2 regions of the Weizmannia sp. CD-2023 genome follow, and region 2 is predicted to be linked to the other one. Evidence: riboswitches for the same ligand, from Rfam matches in the RefSeq annotation. Region 2 holds a riboswitch; the other holds the start of a gene.
What was found. A riboswitch is a leader RNA that binds a small molecule or an ion and turns the genes downstream of it on or off. The one in region 2 is predicted to bind thiamine pyrophosphate.

Region 1 (7,528 bases), on a different contig from region 2:
AGCATCTCCAAACCTTTTTTTATTTCCCCAAAAATGAGGCAAGTTCTCTTAACAGTTCATCTTTGTCTTTTTTCAACGCATCCGAAGAGAGCATCTCCCATTTCCGCGGGCGCGGCAAATGCACCTTCAATTCGTGGATGATGGCGGACGGCTGCTGCGACATGACAAAAACACGGTCCGATAGCAGCACGGCTTCATCAAGATCATGGGTAACCATAAGAATCGTCTGGTTTCCTTTCTCCCATGATTCGAGCAGCCAGCGGTGGACATCCATTTTAGTAAAGGCATCGAGCTTCCCGAACGGTTCGTCTAGCAGCATAACCGGTTTTTCGCATAAATACGTGCGCAAAAAGCTGATCCGCTGCCGCATGCCGCCAGAGAGCGAGGCGGGATAGTGGCCGGCGTAATCCTCAAGGCCAAACTGCCGGAGCACCTCCATCCCCCGCAAAACCCGTTCCCGTTTCCGCACCCCTTTTATTTCAAGCGGCAAAACAATGTTTTGCAGTGCCGTCCGCCAAGGCAGAAGCAAATCCTGCTGCGGCATGAAACCGGCGGCATCCTGAACCCCATCCGGTTTGCCGTCAAGCAGCACTTTGCCGCCATTCGCCTTTTCAATCCCGGCAATGATATTTAACAGCGTGCTTTTTCCGCATCCGCTCGGCCCGATAAAAGTACAGAATTCACCTTTCCGGATCGTTGCGGAAATGCCTTCCAGCACTTTTTTCCCGCCAAATGTTTTCGTAATACCTTCCAATTGCAAATACGTCATGGCCGGTTTGGAAGAAATTCGTTTGTGTAGGCAGCCTTGATGTTGATTTTTTTCTTAATGACTTTATGGTCATAAAGGAAGTCCATATAACGGCGCCACACTTCTTCCTTCTGTACCCCCCATTCCGCGGCATCGTCCTGGTACTTCGTGCTTAGCCACTTCTGGCTGGCGCGGACAAGCCCTTTATTTGTATCCGGCACGTCCTTAATCAGGATATCGGCGGCCTGTTCCGGGTGCTTGATTGCAAATGTATAGCCTTGAGCCGTAGCCTTCATAAAAGATTTGACAAGAGGTTTATCCCCTTTGGCCAGTTTTTCGCTTGTAATGATGACCGGGCTGTAATAATCAAGCGCAGGGTCGAGATCTTTGACCATGATAAGATTCAGTTTTTTCCCGCTCCGCTCTGCCTGGATGCCGTCCCAGCCGTAATAAATCCATTCAAAATCCGCTTCACGCCCGATTGATTTGAAAAAATCCGTCTGGCCGAGCACAATATTTTTTACTTTGCTGTAGTCGGCGCCATATTTTTCCATGACCGTTTTGATGACGGCTTCTTCAGACGGCGAACCCCAGCCGCCGTAACGTTTTCCTTCAAAGTCTTTCGGAGAAGTGATGTTGTCTTTTTTCAAAGAAGCAAAGCCAGAAGTATTGTGCTGGATAATCGCGGCAATGGACACAATCGGAATTCCTTCCGTCCTTGCCGTGGTGACATTTTCCTGATAGCTGACCCCGAAATCCGCTTTCCCGGAAGCCACCATTTGTTCAGCCGTAATATTGTCCCCCGGCTGGATGATTTTCACATCCAGGCCCTGCTTTTGAAAATAGTGTTTTGTTTTAGCTACATACAGGCCGGTATGATTGGTGTTCGGAAACCAGTCCAGCACAACCGTCACCTTTTGCAGCGCTTTTTTGCTGTTTTCTTTCTGCCCGCTGCTGGTGCATCCAGCAGCAAGCAGCAACATGGCCGCCTGCAAGATGATTAACATTTTCCTCATTGATGATCTTCCTTTCGGTATACCCATGGTGCGGATAGCCTTTGCAAACATTCAACAGCGCCGTATAAAAGAAATGTGAGCCCAATGATGACAGCAGAGATAGCAAACAGGCGGGCCGTCATAAAAGATTTCGTCGCCCTTGTCAGCATGACGCCGAGCCCTTCGCTTGCGCCGAGCCACTCACCGATAATGGCACCCATCACACTATATGTAACGGCAATTTTTAAACCGGAAAAAAAGTAAGGGAGCACAGCCGGAAATTTGACTTTCCGGTATAGCTGCCATTTTGAAGCATGCATGGTCTTTAACAGTTTCACCAAGTCATCATCCACCGTTTGAAACCCTTCCAGGATGCTCAATGCCAGCGGGAAAAAGCAGATTAAAATGACCACAATGATTTTTGACTGGAGCCCGAATCCGAACCAGACGATTAAAAGCGGCGCAATTGCCACAATCGGAATCGTTTGCGAAACGACCAAAAGCGGCCGGACCAGCATCCGGAAAACGGGAACCATATCCATAAAAACGGCAATCGCTGCGCCAATCACAATGGAAAAGGCTAGTCCGATCAATACTTCTTTTGCAGTTTGCCAAATATTGGGCCAAACCATCCATTGCAGGCTTTTCAATTCCTGCCATACTTCCGTCGGTTTTGGCAGCATCCATTCACTGATATGAAAGCCGGCCGTTACCCCTTGCCAGACGAAGAGCAAAAAAATGAGCCAGGCAGCCGTGAGCGCCGTGTTAACGAACCGGCTGCGGCGTTTGTTCGCGATATTTTGCAATTTTTTCATCCATTGTCACCCCGGTGCTTGGCCGGTAATGGATTTTGATCGATGTGAGGACATCAATCGCACCGGCTTGGACGCAAGCATCCTGCGCTTTTTTGATGATCTCAAGCAGCTCGTCAAGATCGCCTTCCATCGTCGTTTCCATTGCCCCGACTTCATAACGTACGCCGGCGTTTTGGACGACTTCGATCGCGCGGTCGACGACACCGTATAAGTCATCACTTTTAATATGCGGAACAACTGAAAAAGAAACCGTTACTTGATTCGATTTTTCCATCAAATTCTCCTCCTTTTTTTCAAATAAAAAAGCTTTCATTGCATGCGCAAGAAAGCCTGTCCATCCAAAACATGCCGAAACATGCTTCAATATGAGACTCCCTACGCTGGCATTATCCAGATCAGGTGAAGGGTCGATGCAAAGCGGCATCCTCTCAGCCAAACCGGCTCCCCTGCTTTTTTTCCTTGTAATTTTATTGTAACATGAAAGCCATCCTTTTTGGCAAAAAATTTTCAATAGGATGGTGCGGTGCGCAAGCCGGCCTTTGCCTGCCTTGGTAAAGATTGGGGCGTTAAGATAGCGGGGATTTTTGACGGCCTTCCTTAACATAGAACGCCTCTACGTTAAGATAGCATGTCTTTTTTTCGGACTTCCTTAACGTAGAACGCCTCTACGTTAAGATAGCATGTCTTTTTTTCGGGCTTCCTTAACATAGAGCGCCTCTATGTTAAGATAGCGGAACTTTTGGGCAGCCTTCCTTAACATAGGACGTCTCTACATTAAGAAAGCATGACTTTTGGGCGGGCTTCCTTAACATAGAACGCCTCTACGTTAAGATAGCGGGCATTTTTTTCGAGCTTCCTTAACGTAGAACGCCTCTACGTTAAGGAAGCGGGACTTTTGGACGACCTTCCTTAACATAGAGAGTTCTACGTTAAGATAGCGGAACTTTTTGCCGGCATTCCTCAACATAGAACGCCTCTACATTAAGAAAGCGGGCATTTTTTTCGAGCTTCCTTAACGTAGAACGCCTCTACGTTAAGGAAGCGGGACTTTTGGGCAGCCTTAACATAGGACGTCTCTACATTAAGAAAGCATGTCTTTTTGTCGAGCTTCCTTTCTATGTTAAGATAAATCCTGCTTTTTTCACCCTTCCTTAACATAGAACGCCCTACGTTAAGATAGCGGGGATTTTTGGTCTCCTTCCTTAACGTAGAGTGACTCTACGTTAAGGTAGCGAGGATTTTTCGCGGCCTTCCTTAACGTAGAGTTCCAACCCGTGCGTAAGTAACGCCGCTTATTCATGCTTTAAAGGCAAGGGTTTCCCTGCATGCCAACCCAAAGTTCCGACTGTTCGAGCGCATAAGCGACATCCAGCAGCCAATGTTCATTTCCTTTCGGCGCAACCAGCTGTACCCCTAAAGGAAGCCCGGCCGCTGTTACATGAACCGGCAGGCTGATCGCCGGCTGCCCGGTTAAATTGGCCAGCTGCGTAAACGGGGAAAACGTTAAGCTCGGTTCAAACATATCATAGACAAGTGCCTGCTGCTTTTCTTTCGGAAGTCCGGTAACGCCAAACAAGCGATCCCGCTCTTTCCCGGTTTGGGTAAGTTCCCCGATTTTCGGTGCCGGAAACGCGGTTGAAGGCGTGATATACAGGTCATAAGTCTCATGGAAAGCAGCCATTTGTGCTGCGGCTTTATCCCACTCCGCAAGGCTCTTTGCGTATTCCGCCGCCGTGACATTTTTCCCGGCAGCATACAAGACCCACGAAACCGGCTCCATATCTTTTTCCGTAAGCGGGCGTCTAAGTGCGCTTTCCAAATCCGAAAGTTCCGCCGCCATTTCCCCGCAGTTCATTAAATAATAGTTTTCCATCAGCCGCCTGCCGTCAACACCGTTTTTGGCTTCTTCCACAAGATGGCCCTCCTGCTCCAGCCATTTTGCCGTTTTATAGACAGCCTGTTTTGCATCGCGGCTGACAGGCGTCCCGACCGGCGATTCAACCGAAAACGCGATCCGGTATTTTTTCGTTCCACTCCGCTCTAGTTCCTTTACATATCCCGGAAAAAGCGGCGTTTGAAAAGCAGCGGCGGGCTCTACCGTTTGTAGCACATCGAGGAGCGCTGCACTGTCTCTGACTGTTTTTGCCAGCACAAAGTCAATAGCCGCCCCTTGCCATTGCCGTCCACGGCCCGGCCCGACCGGTGTCCTTCCCCTTGTCGGCTTTAATCCTGTTAAACTTGTAAAAGAAGCTGGGATGCGGATCGATCCGCCGCCGTCACTTGCACCGGCAACCGGTACCATCCCGGAAGCCACCGCAGCCGCGGAACCACCGCTTGATCCGCCGGGTGAAAAATGGGGATTCCACGGATTGCGCGCCGGACCATAAAGTTCAGGTTCCGTAATATTTTTTAATCCAAATTCCGGTACGTTTGTATGTCCGAGAATGATAAACCCCGCTTCCTTCAATTTTGCCGTAAAAAAAGCATCTTCTCTGGCACGGTTTTGCTGGAGCAGTTTTGATCCGGATGTGAGCAGCTCGCCCTTTACTGCCTGAGAAAGGTCTTTCAGCAAAATCGGCACGCCGGCAAATGGCTGCTCATCTGTACGGAGCGTGGCCGCTTCCTTTTTTGCTTTCTCAAACCGTGTCCGGATGACGGCATTTAAACGCCTGTTTGTTTTTTCAATCCGGGCCATTGCCGCCTCAAGCACTTCTTCCACACTTACTTCTTTTCGCTTTACGAGTCCGGCCAGCCCTGTTGCATCATACGATAGATATGCAGATTCTTCCATCTCTCTCCCTCCATTTAATTCTATATTGACTGAATTTTATGGAGATGTCAAAACCTATGAAACTCGTTTAACCCTTTTTCTACCGGGTAAAAATGCACTATCACCATTAGGAGGCAGATAGAGATGGCAAAAGAAGTAGTTGGTATTTACACAACGTTGCAGGAAACGATTGACGTAGTAGACCGGTTGACCGCACAAGGCTACAGCACTTCCAATATTTCTATTATTTCAAACGGGAATGATGGAACTTTATTGAAAAAGCAGACCGGCGCAAATGTGGACCACACCACCACTGTCCAGGATGAACAAAACAGCTCTGTCTGGGAGAAAATCAAAGGGTTCTTCAAGCCGGACTATTATGATGAAACGACAAGAAAACTGACCAATCTGGATCTCCCGCAGGACGAACTGGACCGCTATTCGACTGAAATTGATGCCGGACACTATCTTGTGCTCGTAGACAATGATGCTTCTGCCCTCAATGAAACGGCCGCTCCCAGAACAGCCGATCCTGCCACAGAAGTTTCCGGCCAAACAACGGCATCCGGGTTGAAAAACGAATTTGGCGAAAACTACTCAACGTCGCAAGAAAAAAGGTAGATGTTCGCGAAAAAGTGCTGGATGTCGAAAAAAACCCTTGCATTTAAAATTTTTGCCAAAGCTGTCAGTATCCATTTTGCTTATTGAGTAAGCCCCAAATAGGCCGGCCGCTAAGTTTAAAAGGGCAAACCCGCACGGAAAAGGCGGGTTTGCCCTTTTTCTTTACGTTGATGAGGAAGGATCAGGCGTAACAGGCAGAATCGTTTTAGCGATCGACTGGTCGAGCGCTTCAAATTCCTCTAAAGAAATCGTGCTGTAAAGCTCTTTTCTCGTCTGCATGTCGGAAAGGGCATTTTTTTGCGTGCCTTCGTTTTTGATTTTTTCAAACACCCTTTCATAAGCTTTTGCGGCAACGCGCAGCGAAGTAACCGGATAAATGACCATCGCGTATCCCATTTCCTGAAATTCTTCCGCCGTATAATACGGGGTTTTACCGAATTCGGTCATATTGGCAAGGAGCGGCGCTTTTATTTTTTTCGCAAACAGCCGGAATTCATCACGGGACTCGAGCGCTTCCGGAAAAATCGCATCCGCCCCCGCTTCCACATACGCCTCAGCTCGCGTCAAGGCGGAATCCAGCCCTTCGACGCCTCTTGCGTCCGTACGTGCGACAACTACGAGGTGCGGTGCCACACTTTTGAGCGCCCGGATTTTTTCGCGCATGTCGGATGTCTCCACAAGCTGTTTGCCGTTTAAATGCCCGCATTTTTTCGGAAGCTGCTGGTCTTCAATCTGAACAGCCGCAACCCCTGCTTCAACCATTTCGCGGGCGGTGCGGGCAACGTTCAGCACGCCGCCAAAGCCGGTGTCAATGTCAACAAGAACCGGTAAATCGGTGGCACGCACGAGATCGCGTGCACGTTCCGCCATTTCCGTCAATGTGATCATGCCAAGATCCGGAATCCCTTTGCTCGCGGTATAGGCAGCGCCTGATAAATAAAGCGCCTCAAACCCTGTGTTTTTTGCAATGAGTGCCGCCATTGCATCATGCGCGCCGGGGATTTGCAAAATGCCTGGCGCCTGTATGCGTTCCTTAAACCGTTTGGCAAGCGCCTCCTGTGAAGACGGGTGATTGACAATCCAAACCATGGTGCAACATCCTTTCTACAAGGTGAATAAATTGACGAATTCATGAACGGCCATTTTTTCAAGCGCTTCTCCCGCAAGGCAGGCTTCTTTGATCCTTTCCTGCTGCTTCGCGGAATAGTGGGTGGCGATATTATCCGAAAACTTGGTGATAATTTTCGGGATCGCTTCTTCCCTTCTGAAGCGGTGGCCAAGCGGATACTCGACTTCCACATTTTCAGTTGATGTGCCGTCTTCAAAAAAGACTTGTACGGCATTCGCGATGGAACGTTTATCCGGATCAAGGTAATCGATGCTGTATTGTTTGTTTTCAACAACTGCCATTTTTTCCCTCAATGCATCAATGCGCGGGTCAGCGGCGACTGCGTCTTCATAATCGTCCGCCGTAATATTGCCTTTGATCAGGCCGACAGCCGTCACATACTGGATGCAATGGTCGCGGTCAGCAGGGTTATAAAGCGGCCCTTTTTTGTCAATGATGCGGATGGCGGAC
Region 2 (7,528 bases):
TCGCATTGTAAAAAGGATAGTGTGTACAGATGCAAATGTATTTGCACGTCATGGTATGCCCTTTTTCCGTTTTGATTTTTAATGGGCTGCCAAAATCGATATCTTTCGCAGTGGTTTGTTCAAAAATCGGGACATTTTTGTCCATTAAATATTCAATCAGTGCTTTTAAGTACGAAAGCGGATGGAACTGTGCCTGCCAGGCCATTTTCACCGCTTTTTTCCCGGGAATCCCGTCCGGCAGCGAACCGATCCATTCTCCCGGGATGCCGAGGGTTTCATACGCCTGCATTTCTTTTTCCAGTTTTTCAATATATGCATCGGAATTGGTATAGAGAAAGGCATCCTGCCGCGAAAAATCACAGCGGATCCCGTGCTTCAGGATCGTTTGTTCAATGAACGATGCAGCTGTTTCGTTTGCTTTGTAATAAAGGGATGCTTTTTCTTTTCCTATATGCTGGATCAATTCATCATAAATGAGCCCGTGCTGTGCGGTGATTTTTGCCGTCGTATGCCCGCTTGTGCCATTTGCAATGGATCCGGCATCAAACAGGATCGTTTTATACCCTTCGTTTGCCAGCAAATAGGTAGTTACAATCCCGGCCATTCCGGCACCCACAACGGCCACATCGGCTTCCATATCCTGCGTTAACGATGGAAATTGCGGCATCGTGACCGTTTTGCGCCACAACGGTTCAGGAGATTGCGGCATTGAAGTTCCGTTCATGATTTGACCTCCCCGAAAGACTGTTATGTATAGTCTTCCCCGGGGAGGCCGGTCTAAACATTGCGATTTAGCTGTTGAGCAATTTATCCGTAATCTGGCGCATGATATCGCCTCTTGAGATGACGCCGACAACACGCCCTGCCTGATTGACGACCGGAAGCTTTTTAAAATGGTGTTTTGCCAGAATCCTGAGCGCATTTTCAAAATCGTCTTCAGGCCTTACCGTATACAGTTCCCGCCGTTTCATAATCTTTTCCACCGGGAAGTCCAGGCTGTGCACCAATTTTTCATTAAAGTCTTCCTGCTCATTTACCACGATCGTAATATAAAAATCGTAAACGGTCCGTGCCTTTGGCTGCAAAAAGCGGATGACATCCCCGTCGCTGATCATACCGAGCAGCTTTCCTTCCGCGTCCACGACCGGTACGCCGCCGATCCGGTGGTGGGCAAGCACCTTTAACAGTTCCCGGATCGTTGTCTCTTTTTTTACCGTAATAACATCCCGGATCATAAAATCTTTGACTTCCAATTTTCTCGCCCCTTTATATCCATCCATTTACAAATTATTGTAAACCTTTGCGGGGAAGGAAGCAATGAACAAACCGCCTATTGTGTGCCATCTACGTATTTCCCGTGATCCGGGAGCGCGATTTCATCAAATCCGGATACAAGGGCCTCAAGCCCTTTCCGCAAGCCGGAGCCAGACATCGGGATCCCGTGGCCGCAAACAGCAGTTTCCGGCTTTAAGGCAGCTAATTTTTCAACTGAGCGTTTGGCCGCTTTCCAGTCATTTGTAAAATAGCGCGGCGGCCCGTTTACTTCCTGCCTTTGCACCAGCACTTTCCAAAATTCATCCTGCCTGACGGTGATAAATGCGTCCCCCGTGATCAACACGCTGTCTGCTTCCCTGAAGAACGACACATGCCCTCTCGAATGGCCGGGCGTATGGATCCATTTCCAGCCCGGCAAAAATGGGACCGTCCCGTCTTCGGGAAGGGGCTGGACAGCATGGCCAAGATCAACCGGTTCATTCGGATAAATCATGGAAATCTTCGCCAGCAGGCCGCCTTCAACGGACGGATCGGGATCCGGATACGTTTCACGCCCGGTTAAATAGGGCAACTCCAATCGATGTGCAAAAACCGGCACGTCCCACTTTTCCAATAATGGCGCAATCGCTCCGACATGGTCAAAATGGCCGTGCGTCAGTAAAACCGCTTTTGGTTTTGCCTTTTCCCCGAAGCGTGCCCGCACGGCTGAAAATATCGCTTCGGCAGAACCCGGCATGCCGGCATCCACGAGAACAAATGCATCGGTTCCGGCCCTGCCGATCAGGCACACATTGACAATTTGGATGGTAAGGCAATAGAGATCCGGCAGCAATTCTCTGCCTGTTCCGCTTTCAATCGAAGTCATCGGGATGACCCGGTGGCCAAACGGGTGATGAATGTCTTTGTCCATAAAATCCCCTTTCTTTCATTTTCCTTCTATTTATCTTTTCCCGTTTCTCGAAAGCATTACCCGTAGCCTCCTATCATCAACCGAAAAAGCAGTAAAAACCGGACTGCCGGCTTTACAAGGCGCCTGTTACCATGAAGCCTCTTTCCTTCAGCGAAAACGGCAAGGCGCAGTTGGCCTTGCCGTTTTCAAGTTGCTTTTATGCCGCATGCCTGTGCGGATTGCGGTATTTTGTCAGCAGCTGCGGGGCGGCATTCAAGAGAATCGCCGCAACAGCTGCGCATAAAATCGCATTCCCAATCATCGTGCCGCCATTCATGATGAGAGAATAGAGAAACGCCGACTGTCCTTTAGGCGCATAGGAACCCCAAAAAATCACGCCGGCTACGAAATGCCAGAAATAGCGGGCAAAACTTCCGGTAAGAACGGAAAGGCATATCCAAAAAGTCATCGTGCCCTTTTTATAGTGACGACAGCTTCTTTCGACAAGCGGCCGGAAAAGCCCGGCAAACCCGATGAACGAAAAAGCGACCGGATATTCCATGATGCCCTGAAGCGGGTTAAGAATATCATTAGCATCACCGGTGACGATCTGCAGCAGGCTCCAAATAAATCCGGAAGCAACACTTGCTTTAAATCCCCAGCGAAAAGCGACCACAAAAATCGGCAGCATGGCAAACGACAGAGAAATCGCGGACGTCACCTTAATGGACGGCAATAAGTCCAACACGAGCGCGAACGCCGCAAAAATAGCCGCTTCAATCATAGCCTGTAAACTTAATTTGCCCATAAAAAAATCCCCCTTTTGGTATGCATGAACATAACGAACCATGGGAGGACAAAAGAAATTCCACATCCCTACGCCGGCATTAACCGGACAGGTTCAAAGGGTCAGAACATGGCGTTCACTCTCAGCTTAACGCTCCCCCTGTGGTTACGTTCATGAAATTGTCACCTTTATGATAAACTTTTTGCCACAACATTTCAACAAAAAATTTAATCTTTTGGCAATAACAGCTCCGGAAAATTGTTTTTCGGCGAATTGACGCGTTCAGATACGGCATACATTTCCATTAGGTCTGCATCATACTGCGAAAGGAGTGGCAACAGCCGGCCCGCCTCAGTGACCGATGTGTCCAGCCATTTTTCTTCATCTTCCCTGCGTAAAATCACCGGCATCCGGTCGTGAATTTTTGCCATCATCCTGTTCGCCTTTGTCGTTAAAATCGTGCAAGTAAAGACCGGATTCCCTTCCTGGTCCATCCATTTTTCCCAAAGCCCGGCCATCGCAAAAATGCCCCTGTTCTTAAGCCTGATCCGCATCGGCGCCCGGGTGCCGTCTTTTCGGTTCCACTCAAAAAAAGAATCGGCCGGAATGAGGCAGCGCCGCCTTTTCACTGCCTCCCGGAAACCCGGTTTCTGAAATACGGTTTCGCTTCTGGCATTGATCATCTTATGCCCGATTTTCGGATCTTTTGCCCAGGAAGGAATCAAGCCCCATTTTAAAAAACCGAGTCTGTACTGCCCATGGGCGCTGATCACGGCAGCCACCATTTGCGAAGGCGCGACATTATAACTTTTGGCATATTCACTGCTTGAAAAAGAAGCTTTGGCATGGAACCTTTCTTCCAATTCATTTACAGATGCCGTTAACGTGTACCTCCCGCACATCCAAATCCCGCCTTTCTTTCTATCCTGAAAATATTGCCCGCTGATTTTCATCCTCTGCCATACCGCGTATGAAGCGGCAAAGATGCCCATTTTTCCCCATTTTACACAAAAAACAGGCAGATAAAAAGGATTTGGCCCAGTTGCACCAAATCCTTTCTCTGTTCCGGAACGCACCGCTTGTTAACCCTGCCCCCGAGCTGGGATGTTTGCAGCAGTTCCCGGTTTTTCTTCTCTTTTTCACATTCCGCTCTTTAGGCCTTGTTTCTTTCAAGAAAATGCCGTTTCCGAAGCAAGGAATCGTTCCGGCAGGGAGCGAGCACGGTTTCCATGCCCTTTTTCACCATCCGCTTTTCGGATCGTAAGGTTAAAAGCCGCACCGGTTACCGGTTTAACGCCGCGTCTTCTTCTTCGATCCGGCGCAGCCGTTCAGCCACTTCTTCCGGTGTAAGGCCGTGTTCTTTTACATATAAGTTATTTGGTACGGTACGGCATTCATGCGAGCAGCTCCGCATATATTTATGTTCATTTTCTTCCGAGCATAAAATTTGCTTGTTGCAGGCCGGGTTGGCGCAGTTGACATAACGTTCGCACGGTTCCCCCGTAAAATAATCCCGGCCGACAACGACATGTTCTTTTCGATTGACCGGAACGGAAATCCGTTCGTCGAATACATACAGTTTGCCGTCCCACAGCTCGCCCTGCACTTCCGGATCCTTTCCGTATGTTACAATCCCGCCGTGCAGTTGGCCGACATCTTCAAACCCTTCTTCCAAAAGCCAGCCCGAAAATTTTTCACAGCGGATGCCGCCTGTGCAATACGTCACAATTCTTTTGCCTTTTAATTGATCTTTATGTTCGCGCACCCATCCCGGCAGTTCGCGGAAAGCGCGGATATCCGGGCGCAATGCTCCGCGGAAATGGCCGAGATCATACTCATAATCATTGCGCGCATCCAGTACAACGGTATCTTCAGCCAGCAGCGCCTCGCGAAATTCTTTCGGGGATAAATATTTTCCCGTTTTTTCATTCGGATTGATATCTTTTTCAAGCCGCAGCGTAACCAGTTCCTTACGCGGGCGGACGTGCATTTTTTTAAACGCATGGCCATCTGCTTCATCTTCTTTAAAGACCATGTCCCGGAACCGGGGATCGGCGTGCATCTTTTCTTTATATTTGGTTGTTTGTTCAACCGTTCCGGAAACGGTGCCGTTGATCCCTTCTTTGGCAACGAGGATACGCCCCTTTAAACCGGTCTCTTTGCAAAACTGCAAATGTTCGGCTGCAAAGGCTTCCGGATTTTCAATTTCAACATACTTGTAATACAATAAGACTCTGTACGGCTTTGTTTGTTCCATTATTGATAACCACCTATCCAATTATATTTGCAAGATATAATGCAGGCTTTCAGGTTACACTGTCTCTTACAAACCACCATTTTACCAAAAGCCCGTTTGCATTTCAAAATTTTCACTGTGAAAACAGAAGAAACGAAATGATTTATCAATCCTGTTTGATGCGTTATACTTGTTCAGACAGGAATAAAAGAAAGGTGTTATGCAATGAAATCGCTTGTACTCGCCGAAAAGCCGAGCGTCGGGCGCGAACTTGCGCGCGTCCTCGGCTGCACGGAAAATAAAAAACGTTATATTGAAGGGCCGCGCTATATCGTGACATGGGCGCTCGGCCATTTGATCGAACTGAAAATGCCGGAAGATTATCATCCGAAATATAAAGAATGGCGTATGGAAGACCTGCCGATTCTTCCGGATAAAATGGAAATTAAAACAATCCGGCAGACCTATCCGCAATATAAAGCGATCGAACAGCTTGGCAAAAGAAGCGACATCAAAGACTGCATTATCGCAACCGATGCCGGGCGCGAAGGCGAACTTGTCGCACGCTGGATTCTGGAAAAAATGCACTGGAGAAAACCGGTGAAACGGTTATGGATTTCTTCCCAGACCGATAAAGCGATTAAAGACGGATTCAAGCAGTTAAAACCGGCAAAGCAGTATGACAATCTGTACCACTCCGCCGTTTGCCGCAGCGAAGCAGACTGGCTGATCGGATTGAACGTATCCCGTGCTTTAACCGTGAAATACAACGATCCGCTCTCCGCCGGGCGCGTGCAGACACCGACATTGGCGATGGTGCTCGAGCGCGAACGGGAAATCCAGTCTTTTGTGCCGAAAAAATACTGGACCATTGAAGCGCTCGCCGGAAAACTCGAAGTATCGTATGACCATCATGGCGAAAAACGGATATTTGACGAGCAAAAAGCAAATGCCATACATGCGGCTTTATCCGGGCAGACTGCCGTCGTGACAGAAGTGATCCGCAAACAGAAGCAAGAGCAGCAGCCGCTCCCTTACGATTTGACGGAACTGCAACGCGACGCCAACCACCGTTTTGGTTTTACAGCAAAGAAAACATTGAACGTGCTGCAAAACTTATATGAACAGCATAAACTCGTTACCTACCCGCGCACCGATTCGAAATATTTGACGAAAGATATGGAAAATACGATGTACGACCGGCTGCTTGCGGTGAAAGATGCGTACAAAGAAGAAGTTCAGCCGATCCTTTCCCGGAAAGGTAAAATACTGGCCAAACGTGTCATCAATGATGCGAAGGTGATGGACCACCATGCGATTATTCCAACAGATGAACGCCCGGCCTTATCAGATTTGTCTGCCGATGAACGGAAAATCTATGATCTGATTGTAAAACGGTTCCTTGCGCTATTCTATCCGGTTTATGAATATGAAACCGTCCAATTTAAACTTCAAGCAGGCGGAAAAACCATGACCGGGCGGACAATGGCCGTGAAAAATGCCGGTTTTACCGCTGTTTTGCACCATGAACAGGAGCGGGAAAATACGGCGCTGCTTTCGATCAAAGAAGGAAAAAAATTTAAGCTGGAACAAATCCGGCTCAGCCAGCATTTAACCGAAGCACCGAAACGGTATTCCGAAGCGGATATTCTTTCGAGAATGGAAAAATACGGACTCGGGACGCCGGCAACACGCGCCGATATCATTGAACGGCTCGTCTCCTCCGAAACGATCAGCCGTGAGTCCGGCCGCCTTGTGCCGACCCCGAAAGGCAAGCAGCTGATCGACCTTGTCAATGACGAGCTAAAATCGCCGGAACTCACCGCCAAATGGGAAGAACAGCTTGAAGCAATTGCCCGCGGAAAAGGCAACCCGAAGCAGTTTTTGGAAACCATCCGCCGGGAAACCGTACGCCTCGTCCGTGAAATCCGGACGAGTGACAAAAAATACCGCGCCCACAATTTAACGGGAACAAAATGCCCGGAATGCGGTTCCCTTATGAAAGAAGTAAACGGCAAAGACGGGAAAAAGCTTGTCTGTTCAAACCGGGAATGCCGGTTTACAAAGCGGAAAAGCCCGAAACTATCAAATAGGCGCTGCCCGACCTGCCATAAAAAGATGGAGATCCATCACGGCAAATCCGGCGTCTATTTCCAGTGCCGCCACTGCAATATTGTCCAAAAAGCAGACGAAAAGAAAAAAACTTTGTCAAAACATGAAGAAAAGAAATTGCTGCAAAAATACACAAAGAAAGAGGAAAGTTTCGGCAACAGCCTGGCAGATGCTTTAAAAGCCGCCTTGGAAAAAGAATAGATTGGATATTTGAAAAGCCCGGCCGAGC

Region 1: it holds a riboswitch for thiamine pyrophosphate, as region 2 does, so the genes downstream of both, P9687_RS03240 (MTH1187 family thiamine-binding protein) here and thiT (energy-coupled thiamine transporter ThiT) in region 2, are expected to answer to the same signal.

The regions. Positions count from the first base shown of each region.
Region 1 covers NZ_JARTJQ010000027.1:43,016-50,543, reverse strand. Annotated here, with positions in the region: gene P9687_RS03255 (ABC transporter ATP-binding protein) at 20-769, opposite strand; gene P9687_RS03250 (ABC transporter substrate-binding protein) at 766-1,764, opposite strand; gene P9687_RS03245 (ABC transporter permease) at 1,761-2,558, opposite strand; gene P9687_RS03240 (MTH1187 family thiamine-binding protein) at 2,509-2,832, opposite strand; TPP riboswitch at 2,914-3,016, opposite strand; gene P9687_RS03235 (amidase) at 3,862-5,349, opposite strand; gene P9687_RS03230 (general stress protein) at 5,473-5,949, shown strand; gene prpB (methylisocitrate lyase) at 6,112-7,038, opposite strand; gene prpD (2-methylcitrate dehydratase) at 7,054-7,528, opposite strand, start outside.
Region 2 covers NZ_JARTJQ010000017.1:7,822-15,349, forward strand. Annotated here, with positions in the region: gene P9687_RS01970 (FAD-dependent oxidoreductase) at 1-724, opposite strand, end outside; gene P9687_RS01975 (CBS domain-containing protein) at 792-1,253, opposite strand; gene P9687_RS01980 (MBL fold metallo-hydrolase) at 1,331-2,185, opposite strand; gene thiT (energy-coupled thiamine transporter ThiT) at 2,382-2,972, opposite strand; TPP riboswitch at 3,021-3,121, opposite strand; gene P9687_RS01990 (SOS response-associated peptidase) at 3,179-3,853, opposite strand; gene trhO (oxygen-dependent tRNA uridine(34) hydroxylase TrhO) at 4,234-5,208, opposite strand; gene P9687_RS02000 (DNA topoisomerase III) at 5,413-7,500, shown strand.